Regions from separate parts of the Colwellia sp. SU-HH01172 genome, predicted to be linked through region 2. Evidence: predicted binding sites of a transcription regulator. Region 2 holds the regulator's gene; each other region holds the start of a gene.

What was found. Region 2 encodes FNR, which switches genes on or off when oxygen is low (the NO sensors DNR and NnrR bind a similar motif). Its sites were predicted from a motif close to TTGATCTAGATCAA; they were not measured.
Region 1: AC27JP_RS16550 (GbsR/MarR family transcriptional regulator) is a predicted target of FNR. The motif match lies at 3,962-3,975, and genes of this name have one in related genera.
Region 3: ubiT (ubiquinone anaerobic biosynthesis accessory factor UbiT) is a predicted target of FNR. The motif match lies at 1,700-1,713, and genes of this name have one in related genera.

Annotation. Positions count from the first base shown of each region.
Region 1 is NZ_BAAJMB010000007.1:26,580-31,850, forward strand. It holds gene AC27JP_RS16535 (S9 family peptidase) at 1-769, shown strand, start outside; gene AC27JP_RS16540 (cytochrome d ubiquinol oxidase subunit II) at 841-1,842, opposite strand; gene AC27JP_RS16545 (cytochrome ubiquinol oxidase subunit I) at 1,839-3,203, opposite strand; gene AC27JP_RS16550 (GbsR/MarR family transcriptional regulator) at 3,367-3,909, opposite strand; gene AC27JP_RS16555 (tetratricopeptide repeat protein) at 4,179-4,598, shown strand; gene AC27JP_RS16560 (hypothetical protein) at 4,818-5,141, shown strand; gene AC27JP_RS16565 (methyl-accepting chemotaxis protein) at 5,209-5,271, opposite strand, start outside.
Region 2 is NZ_BAAJMB010000004.1:262,277-267,547, forward strand. It holds gene AC27JP_RS12605 (methyl-accepting chemotaxis protein) at 1-1,257, shown strand, start outside; gene uspE (universal stress protein UspE) at 1,351-2,283, opposite strand; gene fnr (fumarate/nitrate reduction transcriptional regulator Fnr) at 2,450-3,169, opposite strand; gene AC27JP_RS12620 (sulfite exporter TauE/SafE family protein) at 3,221-3,883, opposite strand; gene ccoS (cbb3-type cytochrome oxidase assembly protein CcoS) at 3,892-4,107, opposite strand; gene AC27JP_RS12630 (heavy metal translocating P-type ATPase) at 4,104-5,271, opposite strand, start outside.
Region 3 is NZ_BAAJMB010000001.1:127,564-132,834, reverse strand. It holds gene AC27JP_RS00640 (cytochrome c peroxidase) at 1-823, opposite strand, end outside; gene ubiT (ubiquinone anaerobic biosynthesis accessory factor UbiT) at 1,123-1,677, opposite strand; gene ubiU (ubiquinone anaerobic biosynthesis protein UbiU) at 1,911-2,906, shown strand; gene AC27JP_RS00625 (U32 family peptidase) at 2,929-3,810, shown strand; gene AC27JP_RS00620 (JmjC domain-containing protein) at 3,885-5,030, shown strand; gene AC27JP_RS00615 (pseudouridine synthase) at 5,119-5,271, shown strand, end outside.

The sequences.
Region 1 (5,271 bases), on a different contig from region 2:
AGTGCATGGCGGTCCAGAAAGCCATGAGAAAAATGGCTGGGTAACAGCGTACTCTAAGCCTGGTCAAATGGGTGCTGCTCGTGGTTATGCTGTATTTTACCCTAACTACCGTGGTTCAACAGGTAAAGGTGTTGAGTACTCTAAGCTGGGTCAAAATGATTATGCTGGCGCAGAGTTTAACGACTTAGTTGATATGAAAAACTACCTTGTTGAAATGGGCTTAGTTGATACTAAGCGTGTTGGTATTACTGGTGGTTCATATGGCGGTTATGCTTCAGCATGGGCAGCAACTAAATTGACGGAACATTTTGCGGCTAGCGTAATGTTTGTTGGTATTTCAAACCAATTATCTAAGTTTGGTACTACCGATATTTCAAATGAAATGCATTTAGTACATGCACGTTCTTACCCGTGGGACAAATGGCAGTATTACCTAGAGCGTAGCCCAATTTATTGGGCACATCAGTCAAAAACGCCTTTGTTAATTATGCACGGTAAAGATGACCCACGTGTACACCCAGCTCAATCAATGGAAATGTACCGTTACATGAAAGTACAAGGTAAAGATGTACGTTTAGTTTATTACCCTGGTGAAGGTCACGGTAACCGTAAAGCAGCTGCACAATATGATTACAGCTTACGTTTAATGCGTTGGATGGATAACTACCTAATGGAAGGCAATAAAGAAATGCCTGACTATAAGCTAGACCATAAAGCAAAGTTAAAAGCGAAAAAAGCAAAAACCAAAGAAGAAGACGAAAGTAAATAAACATAGTTTTTCTTAGATGAAAAAGCCCAAGTTAGAAAGAAACTTGGGCTTTTTTATACGTGTGAAATTGACTAATAATTTAACTTAGTAGTTTTGCCCCAGAATACTTTATAAGAAAATATTGTGTAACCGATGATCATAGGTAAAACAATTACTGCACCGACAAAAATAAACCATAACGATTCTCGAGCACTGGCAGCATCAAAAATAGTCATTTTAAATGGCACTATGTATGGGTAAAAGCTATACGCTAAACCGCAAAAACACATAATAAATAGAATAATTGCCGCTAAAAATGGGAACCAGCAACCGATATCATTCTCCATTGGCACTTTATTCAAATAAAGATGTACAGTGACAAAAATAAAGCCCAATAAAAGTGTTATTGGAATAACAATCAGTACTTGAATACCACCTAGCCATTTATCCATTATTTGTTGGTCAATAAGTAAGTTAGCTAAACATATCGCGACAATACCAACGGCCATTAAAATATTAGTTTTTTGTGCCCATTTTGCTGCTCGTTTTTGCAAGTCTCCTTCTGCTTTCATCACCAACCAAGTAGCACCAATAAAGCTGTAGCCTGCTGTAACACAAATAGCGGAAAGGCTAGAAAAGCCAATACTTAACCATGAGTCTTCAAAAGAGGTGATATAGCGTCCTAACATGTAGCCTTGTGCAAGCGTTGCTAGCAGTGAGCCAAATTTAAAAGCGTAGTCCCATTTTTGTTTATCAGTACTTGGCGCTTTGGTGCGAAAATCAAAAGATACACCACGCAATATTAATCCCGCTAACATGACCGCTGTTGGTAAGTACAACGCTTGAAAAATAATGGAATGTGCTTTTGGAAAAGCAATTAATAATAAGCCGATTGCCATTACCAACCAAGTTTCGTTAGCATCCCAAAATGGGCCAATGGAGTAAATCATGCTATCGCGATGTTGTTGGTTGTCTAAAGGCAGAAGTACGCCAACACCGAGATCGTAGCCGTCTAAAATTGCATAGATTAAAAATGACAGCCCCATCAGGCCGATGAAAACAACGGGTAGCCAATCAGGCGAGGTTATATTCATAATTTAGCTCCTAATTGTTCTTTAGTAATGAGGTTATTGTCAGGATTTTCGGTATTTACTGTCGGTGTTGCTTGCTCAAGGGCAACGGCGCGGTTAGCCATAACAAATAAGGTGCGGATGTAGGCAATCAGTAAAAAACTATAGATAACAGCATATAAAGTTAGCGATAAAGCAATCTCTTCAGGTGGCGTCGTAGTGACGGCATCTTTGGTGCGCAGAATACCGCTAACTAAATAGGGTTGACGGCCAATTTCGGTAACATACCAACCTGCTAAGGTTGCGAGCCAGCCTGAAAATGTCATGGCTATACCTGTTTTTAATAACCAGGTTGGATATTGTTTTTTGACAACAAATTGATAACTGGCAAACCATGAAAACAATAGCATTAATACGCCAATACCTATCATGATACGGAAGCAAAAAAATACCGGCGCTACTGGTGGGTGTTCACCAATAAAGTCATTTAGCCCTTGTATTTCACCATCGGCATCATGCGTTAAAATTAAGCTAGCGACATTCGGTACTTTTACTTCAAAGCTGTTTTCTCGCTTTTCTTCATCAGGTAAAGCGAATAGCAATAAAGGTACACCAGAATCTGTTTCCCAGACACCTTCCATTGCGGCTACTTTCGCGGGTTGATGCTTAAAGGTATTTAAGCCATGTAAATCGCCAACGAATATTTGTAGAGGAATAAGTAAAGCAGCTAAAACAACGGCAAAGTTTAACGCTTGTTTGACCGACTTTTTGTTATCGCCTTTAAGTAACCGATAAGCTGAAATACCAGCAATTAAAAATGCAGAGGTTAACCCTGAAGCTAATAGCATATGCATTAACCGATATGGCATTGATGGATTAAAAATAACCTCTAACCAGCTAGTTACATGAGCGACGCCATCAATCATTTCAAAACCTGCTGGCGTTTGCATCCAAGAGTCGAGCGATAAAATCCAAAAGGCTGAAAGCGTAGTGCCGAATGAAACCAACACTGTCGCTAGGGTATGTACGCGGTTTGAAACGCGGTCCATACCAAACAGCATAATAGATAGAAACGAGGCTTCTAAAAAGAAAGCGGTAAGTACTTCATAGCCAAGCAAGGGACCCGCAATATTACCGACGGTTTCCATATAGCCTGGCCAATTGGTGCCGAATTGGAACGACATAGTGATACCGCTTACAACGCCAATAGCGAAGGTGAGGGCAAATATTCGCACCCAAAAGCGATAAACGCGCAACCAACTTTCGTCTTGGGTTTGGTTGTAGCGCACTTTGAAAAATAACAATATCCAGCATAAAGCGATATTGATGGTTGGAAATAAAATATGAAAACTAATATTGGCAGCAAATTGGATGCGTGAAAGCATGAAACTTGTGTCATTAGCAATAGCTGCTGCATCTAACACGTGATGTACTCCACTTGGTTAAGGTAAGTTTGTCAGTTATGTATAATTGACTGATTAAATTATGTTCTAGGTTTTTTCTCGGTTGTTACTATCGGCTTTAAAAGTTAGCTAGCGGCCTAAGTCACTAGCGTAATAATAATTTATCTTTTACATCTAATATCTTGCTAATGCCTTCACCTAATTTCAGCAGCGCAGACAGCTTTTCAGATGACATGCTTTGCATTTCGGTTGTCCACAAGGTCACCATTTCCATGAGGTCATGCATTTGCTGAACCCGCATTTGTGCATATTCGTCTGACTCATTGCTGGGTTGTTCCATTAAAGCATCGCGCAAGGTTGAAAGAGTTGGATCAAGTTCACGTTTTCTGCGCTCAACCACTAAGGTGCGTGCTATTTCCCAAATATCGCTTGGTGCAGAGAAATACTCTTTTCTGTCACCTGGAATATGATGTAGTTTGATCAGGTTCCACGATTTTAATTCTTTTAAGCCCATGCTGACGTTTGAGCGAGAAATTTGTAGCGCTTCGCTAATTTGGTCAGCATTTAATGGTGCTTCAGTTAGCACGATAACGGCATACATTTGGCCTAGCGTACGGTTTAATCCCCAACGAGAGCCCATTTCACCAAAATGCAAAACCAGTGATTGCGTCATAGGTGTTATTTTCATACTTACTGTCCTTTCTGAATTTTCAGTAATTTGTGAAAATTGTAGGCCTTTTTTGATCTAAGTCAAGCATTTGAAGCCCAAAAACGATGTTTTTTGTGATTTTTATCACAAGGCGTTATTTCTGGAGTGAGGGGGGGAGATAGATCGAGATAGGATTTTAGCGGTGTGAAATGAATTGCCGGCTTAGTTAGTTAATTCATGTTTAGTTGCTGTAAAAGCTTTATAATCCCAGTTTGAAACGTAATTAACCACATTTGATAAGGCACAGCATGAATACCAAAATATATAAGCGCGTACTTTCGCTCACTGATAGCTTAATGGCCGCTGTTCAACAAAAGAATCAATCAAGGTTCGATGGTTATTATTTGGAATTAAAACAGCTATGCGAAGAGCATGAAAACACAGATAAAGATCACCCTGTGCAGTGGGAAACTCTGGCTGACTTTACCGATGATTTAGCCTTGGCCGTGACAATATATCAGCAAGCGTTAACTAAGGCTGAAGCAATTAATAATAAAGATTTTCGTTCATCAATTGGTTATTCAATTGCGGCATTAAAGGTTGAGCTAAACGACAAAATTGGCGCAATCGAAGCTTTAGAACAAGCAAAAAGTAGTTGTAATAAAATTGTCGATAAACAACTAAAAGCAGAAATTCATGACTTGCTAGTAGAGTTAAAAAACTCGTAAGTTAATTGCTTTAGTGCCTTAAAAATAATATTCCAAGCGCAGAGTATGTGGCTATTATGCCGCACTATTGCTAGCAATAAGTTCCCGTGTATTGAAAGCTATTTAATCATTTTTATTCACGGTACAATCACAACGTAAATGTGGCACATACGCGGGCGTGCTTTATCATCCGTATAGTAAATAAATCGTTAAATAACCCTAGAAGAATTAAGTATCGTAATGAAACCCTATAACAATATTGCTGAATTAATTGAAATGCTAGAGTCTGAAATTGTTGCTTTATCTGAGCAAATTTCAACATTGAAACAAGAGCCGCAAAGCTTTAATGAACAAGTTATCTTGAAATATATTGATACTGCGAGCACAGGCCAAACCAAAGATTTTGTTAGATCATTAGGGGTGAAGTCTGAGCGCGGTTCGTTATTTTCATCGGGTGATGTTAGCAAATTAATTAAAAATGGTGCTGATGATATATCACCTGAGTTGCTAGCTATTGCTCGCCAAGTTGTCAATATGAAAAATAAAGCAGGAAAGTTTCGTTAAGCAGATACAGCGATGGCGCTAATCATCTAGCGCCATCACCGAAGCTTAAATTTTTTGGTTAATATGCTTAACTAAAGTTAGTGCTTAGCTCTTCTATTGCTTCGGCATTGCTATTAACTTCTATGCTTTT
Region 2 (5,271 bases):
ATGCTGCATGGTGACAAGACTAAAATAGGTCAGTCTGTTGAACTGTTAGCAATGCAAGCAGGAAAACTGGTAACTAAAAAAATAAATGCTGAAGAGTATGTGATTTCGAGCACCTCTCTCGATTCCTTAGATTGGCATTTAGTTGCCGAGATCCCTGAAGAGCAATTATCTGGGCCGCTTAATAAAGCCATTAATAAAAATATAATTTTTGGTATCGTCATAGCATTAATAGGCTTTGCATTAGTTAGGATTTTGGCGAGGCAAATATTTAAGCCACTAGAAGAAATTACCGATGCGGTAACCGCACTGACCGAAAAGGATGGTGATTTAACGGCAAGATTACCAGCCAATGAGAGTAATGAAGTTGGGATTTTAGCGACAAAATTTAATTTATTTTTACAGCAGCTTCATGAGATGTTTAAGCAAGTGTCTATTTCTGCAACACATGTGCAAGATATCGCCGAACTTGTGCAAGAGAAAGTACAAGGCGCGGCAGGTCTTGCAGAAAGGCAGTCTTCTAATACGCAAACGGTTGCAGCAGCGGTGAATGAAATGGAAGTCACCGTGCAAGATATTTCAAATAATGCCAAAGGCGCTTCTGAAATTGCAATGGCGACTGAAGCAACGACCCAAAATGGCGCTCAGTTTGTTAATGACACCATAGCGCAGATGGGCAATTTAGAGACATCAATGGCAACATCGGTTGAGTCGGTAACTGAACTGTCTGGTGAAATTAAGTCCATTACCAATGTTTTAGATGTTATTAAGGGCATATCTGAGCAGACCAATTTGTTGGCACTCAATGCTGCTATTGAAGCCGCTAGAGCAGGAGAGCAAGGGCGAGGCTTTGCTGTTGTTGCCGATGAAGTGAGAACATTAGCCAAACGCACGGCAGAATCGACAGAACAAATTAATGACATGATAGAAACACTAAATGCCAAAGCTTCTACCACAGTATCTTCGATTGAACTAGGCAGTAAAAATACTCTTGAAAGTGCGGAAAGGCTGAAAGAAACTGGCAGTACGCTGGATAATATTGCCAGCGAAATTGTTAACTTGACCGAAATGAATACCTCTGTTGCATCGGCTACAAAAGAGCAAACATTAGCCACGTCAGAAATAAGTCAAAATATCGTAATGATTGCTAATTCTGCCGATCAAACCAAAGAAAACATGGTCAAGTCAGAAGAATTATGTGATGGCTTACATCAAGAGTCTAATACTCTAAAAGATCTAATCGGCAGATTTACCTTATAAAGCTGGAGGAAAGTCATAATTTTCTTATTTTAAAAGTTAAGCAGAGGACTGACTCTGCTCAAGCTTCTAAAAGAAAATATTAACTGTCGTGAGCTACTCGACATCAAGCGGGGAAATATAACCATCTGGCTTTAATGCCAACACATCGCAGTTTAGCCGATCAATAACATGCTCAGCGGTATTACCAATCAAGGCCGCAGATAATCCCGTTCGGCCTACGGTGCCTAGAATCACTAATTCAGCGTCCAAGTCATTAGCCAGGCTTTCAATAACGTCCTCTGGTAAACCTTCTTTGATATGAGTGTTTTCTTTACTTATATTAAATGCTTTAGCATGTTCAAACATGGCATTTTCATGATGCTTTAACATCGAACGATTATAATCGCTGGCATTAAATTCAGGAATTTCAATGGCGATGTTAACGGGTGTACCAGGGAAAGAATTAACTAAGTGTAAGTTAGCTTTCATTACTTTGGTTAACTGTTTGGCTTCGGCGGTAATTTTATCGTTTAGTGAGCGATGTTCTTCTTCATCACTACCAATATTGAGTGCCGCAACAATATTGCCGTTGTCTGGCCATAAATGTTCTTTCACCAGTAACACTGGACATGGGCATTTACGTAAAATATGCCAATCAGTCGGTGTGAAGATGACTGATTTTAGTTTATCGTGTTGATGCGTGCCCTTAATAACGATGTCGTAGCCATTTTTAAGCACTTGCTCAATGATTTGTTCAAAGGGGCGGTTATGCCAAATAACTTGGCAATCAATACTGAGTTCAGCAACATCAAGCTCTGAGATAATTGACTGTAACCATTGAGTTCTGTCGTTGATCACCGATTGACGCATAGCCTCTCGCTCATCGCTTGAAAGCATGGTGGTCATTTCATAAGAAAAATCATATATGGTCAAAAATGCTGTAATGCTAGCGCCTGTTTTACGGGCCAATTCTAGTGCACGCTCTAAAGCTTTTTGATCTTCTGTTGTTGGGTCAACAATAGCGAGTATTTTTTGATACTTTTCCATATCTAATTCCTTTATCAATTGTCTACTGTAACTATAACAATAGACCACTTTGAGTCAATAATAGTTGTTTTAAATCAAATTATTATCGTCTCTAAGATAAACAACAATTCACGCTAAGCATAGCGTGAATTGTTTCAATAAGGAAATTTAGAAAAGTAAGAAGGGGTTAAAGCGCTGCGCACTCGTTTAATTTATCAATATCTAAAATGGTGATGAGTTTGCCATCAACTTGGATCAAGCCATTTTTATGGAAACGATTAAGCAAACGGCTAATGGTTTCAACCGTTAAACCAATATAGTTGCCAATATCACTGCGAGTCATCGACAAACGAAACTCTGACGCCGATAAACCACGAGCATGGTAACGAGTACTTAAGGTACTAATAAACGTTGCTAATCGTTGTTCGGCATTTTTTCGGTTCAGCAAGGTTAGCATTTCTTGATCGCCACGAATTTCCGTACTCATCATGCGTAAAATTTGTTTTTTTAGTTTCGGCATGCTGTTAGATAAGGTATCAAGTGTGTTGTAAGGGATTTCACAGACCATAGAGGTTTCTAAAGCTTTGGCAAAGCTTGGATGTTCTGCATTGGCAATGGCATCAAAACCCAATAAGTCACCTGCTAAATGAAATCCGGTAATTTGCTCTTCACCTTGCTCGTTTACCGTGTAGGTTTTAAAGGTACCTGAACGGATGGCGTACAATGCATGCATAGGCTGGCCATCATTAAATATTTGCTCACCTTTATGAATAGGTCGCTTACGATCGATAATATTATCTAAGGTATCGAGTTCTTTATCGTTTAAAGAAAACGGTATGCATAGCTCACTAATGCTACAGTTTTGACAGTGAATATGTTGCTGACCTGTACACGATTTATTACTCATAATGACCTATAGTTCATTTGCATTTTAATGATGTGGATCATATTAGATGCGTTATAGATATGCAATAAGTATAGTATAAATACCGTATAAAATCACCAGAATAGCGGCGAGTTTTCTAAAGAGCGTATTGCTCAGTAGGGACTTAATACTGATAGTGCCCAGTGAGACAGAAAGTAATGCTGGCAGGGTACCTAGGCCAAAGAAAAACATAATTAAGGCGCCGTTAATAGTATTAGCGCTGGCTAATGCCCAGGTAAGAGTTGAGTATACCAAACCACAAGGCAACCAGCCCCATAATGCCCCTAAGGCAAATGCACTACGAGTATTTTTAATCGGAATAAACTTCTTGGTATTAGGGGAAATATGGCGCCATAGTTTTTTACCAATATGCTCGACATGGCTTAACCACATTAACCACTGTCCTAGATATAAACCGAGTAAGATAAGAAAGATGCCAGCGACAGTTTTTAACGCTGCAATGGGCAAACCGACATTTTTTGCCGCCATTGAACTGGTAAACGCGACTAATGCGCCAATGAGACTGTAAGAAAAAATTCGTCCGAAATTATAGGCAAAAACAATGCGATATTTGTTATTGCTGACCTCATTCGATATTGCTGTGGTGAGCATGGTACTAATGCCACCACACATCACGATACAATGCCCAGAGCCTAATAAGCCAATAACAAATGCTGAGAAGTAATCTAGGGTCATATTAAGGGTTACTTCTGTGTATCTTGCTCGTTATTTATCGTGGAATTATCGTCGTCGTTATCAACTTGTTCGTCTTTTTTTTCGTTGGCATCGTCATATAAAATACTCATGCCTTGTTTTTCTAGATCATCGAATTGTTCTGTTTTTACCGCCCAAAAGAAGATATAAATACCAACAGCCGTTAACAGAATAGCAATAGGGATCAATACGTAAATTACACTCATTTTCTTAATAGCCTTAACGAATTACTCACCACTAAAATTGAACTGGCAGACATGCCAATAACAGCCATGTATGGTGCAATATAACCCATAACCGCCAAAGGTAATACGATGGCATTGTAACCAAATGCCCAAAGGTAGTTTTGCTTTATAATTTTTGCAGTGCGTATGGAAACATCTCTCAAGGTCTGAACTGATTTGAGTTTATTGTTGAGTAAAATGACATCAGCACCGTTTTTAGCAATGTCAGTGCCGCTGCCCATGGCAATGGATAAATGTGCCGCGCCTAATACTGGACTATCGTTGACGCCGTCACCAATCATAGCAACGGTATGAGACAATTGTTGGGCTTTAATGGCGTTGACTTTATCTTGGGCTGACAAATTTGCTTGTACGTCATTAAGCTTTAGTTGGCTTTGTAGTTTATTGCAACCGACTAAGTGATCGCCAGAAAGCATTAAGGTTTTAACTTGATTGTTATGCAGAAATTCAATCAGTGCTTTGGCGTCATCACGTAAACCGTCATGCAAATAGAATTCTGCTATTAAGGTTTCATTCTCCATCAGCACACATTGGGCGCTATGAGCTTGCTCGCTGTTATTATCAAGTAACCAAGAGTTTTTACCTATTCGGTAATGTTTTTGCTTTATTTCACCCGAAATTCCCGCTCCTGGAGCAACAACAACTTGGCTAGCTGTGTGGTTAAAGTCGCGATAATCGATAAATGCTTTGGCAAGCGGGTGTGCAGAGTGGGCTTCTAGCGCGGCGGCAATGGCCAATACTTGTTCTGGTCCCGCTGGATTATTGTCAAGTGCATAGTCACCGTATGTAACAACATTAGCAATAGTAAACTCGCCAGTGGTTAACGTACCGGTTTTATCAAATGCCATAGCATCAATTTCAGGCATAGTTTCTAAAACATGCCCGGACTTTACCATAATGCCTTCGCGATTAAGGCGAGTGGTTGCGCAGGTTAGGGCGGTTGGCGTTGCCAGTGATAATGCGCAAGGACAAGTCACGACTAATACTGATAATGTGATCCAAAATGCTTCTGTAGGTTGATGTTGCGCCCAATAAAAAGCCGTACAAGAGGCTGTAAAAAGTATCAAAGCAACGAAATACTGCGCTATTTTGTCAGACAATTTCGCTAATTTAGGCTTATGGGTT
Region 3 (5,271 bases), on a different contig from region 2:
TTTCTTCTAATTCTGATAAAGTTAATCCCATTTCAATTGGGTCTTGAATAGGCATTAATACCTGTTGCTCTAATGTATCGGCTCGTTCGTCCCAGAAAAACTTACCACTATCATAAAATCGAGCATTAGCCAAAGTCATTGAATGCCGCCTAGTAAACTCTCCTTCAAACCCTTCACTAAATTTACGATCATCTGTAAACCCTAAAGACTGCTTGTGGCAAGATCCGCAAGAAATACTATTATTTGCACTTAATTGAGTTTCATAAAACAACACTCTACCTAAAGTAGCCTCGGCATTAGTAACAGGATTATGCAGAGGAGTATTATCTATGCTGCTAGCAGATACTTGAAAGCCAAACTCTTCTGGAAAGAAGTTATTCAATAAATGCTCAGGTAACTCGATATCTGCGTAATTAAAGTATTCATTTGGTAAATTGGGCATTCTGCTAACTTGAGGTTCCCATTTTTCGGGGTCGTTAGGAAACGCATCCGAGTTGTCACCAACGCCATCGCCATCTGTGTCTGTCGTTTCTGTTGGATCGTTAGGAAAGGCATCCGAGTTATCACCAACGCCATCGCCATCTGTGTCTGTCGTTTCTGTTGGATCACTAGGAAACGCATCCGAGTTATCGCCAACGCCATCGTCATCTGTGTCTGTCGTTTCTGTTGGATCGCTAGGAAATGCATCTGAGATATCACCAACACCATCGCCATCTGTGTCAATAACTATAGGTGCACTATCACTTTCAGAGTCATCGTTTCCATTGGAGCCGCCACAAGCTGATAAAGTTACTAATAAAAAAGCAATATAAATATGTTGCATACCATCTCGATAAATTTTTTTACTTGTCAACCAGCATAAATGAATTTAAGTAAAGTATCGTAAAGGTAATGCAAAGAAAGGTAAGTTGCTTCAAAAACTCAAATACGTTCTAGTAATTTTGGTTCTAAATTTATACAACTAATGACCGCTTTGGTGGCAAAGCGGACTATATATTAAGTAAAGTTTGTGCCTAAATTAGGATCGCTTTACAAGATTAGTAACCGTTGCAGAACACCAAAATTACATTTTCTGTCACAGTGCCCATTTTACTGCGCTCTAAACTTACTATTGCCTTTTGCTTAAACCAGCACGCCGTGCTTAATTTCTTGTTGGGTTTGTTCAACCACATCGGCCAGTATATTAATAATTTTATGTACGCTACTGGGCAGTTGGTCAACATCAACGGCGTCGATTAGGTTTTTCACTTCTAAACCTAGTTCGGTATCGCCTTCAATGTGCAAGCGGCGCTGGAAAAATAAGGTGTCTGGGTCTTGTTTGCGGCCAGCAATTAGTAACAAATAATCACCTGAAGCACAAAAGCTTACATCTTCTTCAATGGCTAGCTGTGGCGCTGCCATAATAAGTTGGTCTTGATCAAAGCTTAACCACCAATGTAGATCAATATCGGTAATAGATATTTTTAGCCATTTGTCGGTTAAAAATTCAAAATCACCATCTTCAATTGCTTCTTTAAATACTGAATGTAGCGCGGGCAGCAGCAGCTTTTTTTGTGCGCTAAACGGCACTAAGCGCAGGCTAGGTTTTAGTATTTTAGGCAGTAACGAAAGTGCGCGACTTCGCACACTAAACGGTAAGTTTTGTAAGTTAACTCGTTCAGTAATTTGATTAATCAAGGTAAATTCCACTCGCTAAAGAGTGACTTATATCAACCCGTCACCACTTTAGGTTTTACTCATTTAAATTATGAGCAATAGGTTAGCACGCAGATGTCCATGCTTTTATGAAACAGATCAAGTTAACAAGTAAATATGTACTTGAAGTAATATCGGTATAGTTAATTTATATCAAATAATCTCTGACTGAACCTAGGTACACTCCCAACAAAATAAATTTTGGTTTGGATAATATGGAACTTTTGTGTCCTGCGGGTAATTTACCTGCGCTAAAAACAGCGATTGATAACGGTGCTGATGCGGTTTATATCGGTATGAAAGATGATACCAATGCGCGTCATTTTGCGGGTCTTAACTTTAATGATGGCAAGTTGGCTAAAGGTGCAGATTATGTGCACGACCATGGTAAAAAACTTCATGTTGCCATTAATACTTTTGCTCACCCTGACGGTGAACAGCGCTGGCGTAAAGCGGTTGATAATGCCGTAGCTATTGGCACTGATGCCTTAATTATTGCTGATTTGGGCGTGCTTGATTACGCCGCGACTAAATACCCTGATGTTGAGCGCCATGTGTCAGTGCAAGCGTCAACAACCAACTTAGAAGCAATAAAGTTTTTCAAAAACAACTTTGACGTTGAACGTGTGGTTTTGCCACGGGTATTGTCAGTACAACAAGTTCGTCAATTAGCCAAAACCAGCCCAGTAAAGTTAGAAGTATTTGCCTTTGGTAGCTTGTGTATTATGTCAGAAGGACGTTGTTATTTGTCTTCTTACATGACAGGTGAATCGCCAAATACGGCGGGTGCCTGTTCTCCAGCTAAATATGTTCGTTGGCAAGAAACGGATAAAGGCTTAGAAAGCCGTTTAAATAACGTGCTGATTGATCGCTACCAAAGTGATGAAAACGCCGGTTATCCAACCTTATGTAAAGGCCGCTTTGAAGTGGATGACAATGTTTATCATGCCTTAGAAGAGCCAACCAGTTTAAACACCTTAGAGCTTATTCCTGAGTTAGTAAAAATGGGCATTGCTTCAGTGAAAATTGAAGGACGTCAGCGCAGCCCCGCTTATGTTGAACAGGTAGCGAAAACGTGGCGCATGGCGTTAGACCGTTTTGCCGAAAACCCAGACGCTTATGATGTTGAACAGGCTTGGATGAATACCTTATCAAACCTTTCTGAAGGTAGCCAAACCACGTTGGGCGCATATCACCGTAAATGGCAATAAATATTAATAGTTGGAAATGAATATGAAATTTTCTCTTGGTCCTAGTTTGTTTTTTTGGCCAAAAAACGATGTTGAAGCTTATTATCAGCAAGCATTAAATAGCAAAGCCGATATTATTTATTTAGGTGAAACGGTTTGTTCTAAGCGTCGTGAATTGCGAGCAAAAGACTGGATTAATCTTGCCAAAGAACTTAACAGTAATAGCGATAAACAAATTGTGTTATCGACTATGGCGCTGTTGGAATCGCCAGCGGAAATTCAAACCATGCGCCGATTATGCGGCAATGGTGAACTGCTTATTGAAGCGAATGATTTAAGTGCCGTGCAAATGATGCACGAGCTAAATTTACCTTTTGTCGCAGGCCCAGCAATTAACTGCTACAACATCGCGACCTTAAAAGTATTGCTTCGACAAGGCATGAGCCGCTGGGTAATGCCAGTAGAAGTTTCTGGTGATTGGCTGAAAACTTTGCTGCAACAAGCAGAGGAAGAGAATATTCGAGACCAGTTCGAATGCGAAGTATTTTCTTGGGGCTATATGCCGCTTGCTTATTCAGCGCGTTGCTTTACCGCTCGTTCGGAAGATAGACCAAAAGACGATTGTAAATATTGCTGCATTAAATACCCAGAAGGGCGAAAAATGAATAGCCGAGAAGGTGAGCGCATGTTCATTTTAAACGGCATTCAAACCATGTCAGGTTACCAATATAACTTAGTTAACGAAGTGCCAGAAATGGCAAACATTGGCGTTGATATTGCCCGTATTAGCGCTGATAACGACAAAGCATTTACCATGCTTGACCGCTTTGCTAATCAGCTCGTTAACCCTGAAAAATACCCGCTTGACGGCGTGGAAGAATGTAATGGCTACTGGCATAAAATTGCTGGCATGTCAGTCGCGTAAACCACCATACAGATACAAAGCTGCCAATAATATGATGTTAATTGGTATGAATGAGAACATAAAAGGTTATTAATATGGTCCAGTTAAATGCTGATGAATTCAACCAAGAACATTTTTTACGTGAATATTGGCAGAAAAAACCTGTGGTTATCCGCCAAGGCTTTAAACATTTTCAAGACCCAATTAGCGCTGATGAAATTGCCGGGCTCGCCTGTGCAGAAGAAGTTGAATCTCGCTTAGTTTATAAAAAAGGTGAACAATGGCAGGCAGAATTTGGCCCATTTGAATCTTACGAGCACTTAGGTGATAAAAACTGGTCGCTGGTTGTGCAAGCTCTCGATAACTGGTCAGAAGAAGCGGCACAAATGATAGAACCATTTCGTTTTCTTCCGCATTGGCGCTTAGATGACTTAATGGTCAGTTTTGCAACCCCTGGCGGTGGTGTAGGGCCACATATTGATTGGTACGACGTATTTATCTGCCAAGGCTCAGGTAAACGTAACTGGCGTGTTGGTGATAAAGGCCAACATCGTGAGTTTGCAGCACACGCCGCACTTTTACATGTTGAACCTTTCGAAGCCATTATTGATGTTGAGTTGGAGTCAGGTGATATTTTATATATTCCACCAGGTTTCCCGCATGAAGGTATAACTTTGGAAACAAGTTTAAGTTTTTCAGTGGGCTTTCGCACTAATTCAGCGGTGAGTTTACTCAGTGGTTTTGCCGATCATTTAATTGATAACGAGCAAGGTGGTCAACTAATTACCGACCCAGAACGGCAAGCGACTGCACACAGCGGCGCAATTGATTCGAATGATTTTGCAAAAATAAAACAGCAGTTAACATCGTTAACCGACAATGATGAAATGCTGCGTGACTTTATTGGCGCTTTTTACACTCAAGCTAAACACGAATTAGACTTGCAGCCTGATCTTGATTTAATTGCCGATGACGATATTAAAGTCGCCATTGCCGAGCATAATTTAATGCGTTTAGGTGGCGTGAAAGCCTTTTACTTTCCTGAAACGTTAACGGAAGGTATTTGCTACATTGATGGCAATAAAGTTGAGTTTTCGCCTGCTATTGCCAATATCGTTCAGCTAATGTGTGATCAGGTTGTCATTACGCAAGAGCAATTACAACCGTGGATTAACAGCAGCGATTTTATCGCTTTTGTTTCAGAACAGCTAAGCGCAGGCTACTGGTATTTTGCCTGCTGATAGTTTGGGTATAATCTTGCTAAAATAATTTAAATGGCGATAATAGCGTCGCCTTTATTTTATTACCCTGTTAGCGACATCATTTCTTATGCGACTCGATAAATTTATTTGTAAAAGTACCGAACTTACCCGCTCAGAAGCCAAAAAAGTGCTCAAAATGGGTAAAGTGCGAGTCAATGATGAAGTCATTAAAGACCCTCGCACACAGGTGCATGAAAATAATTCTATTACTATTGAAGGG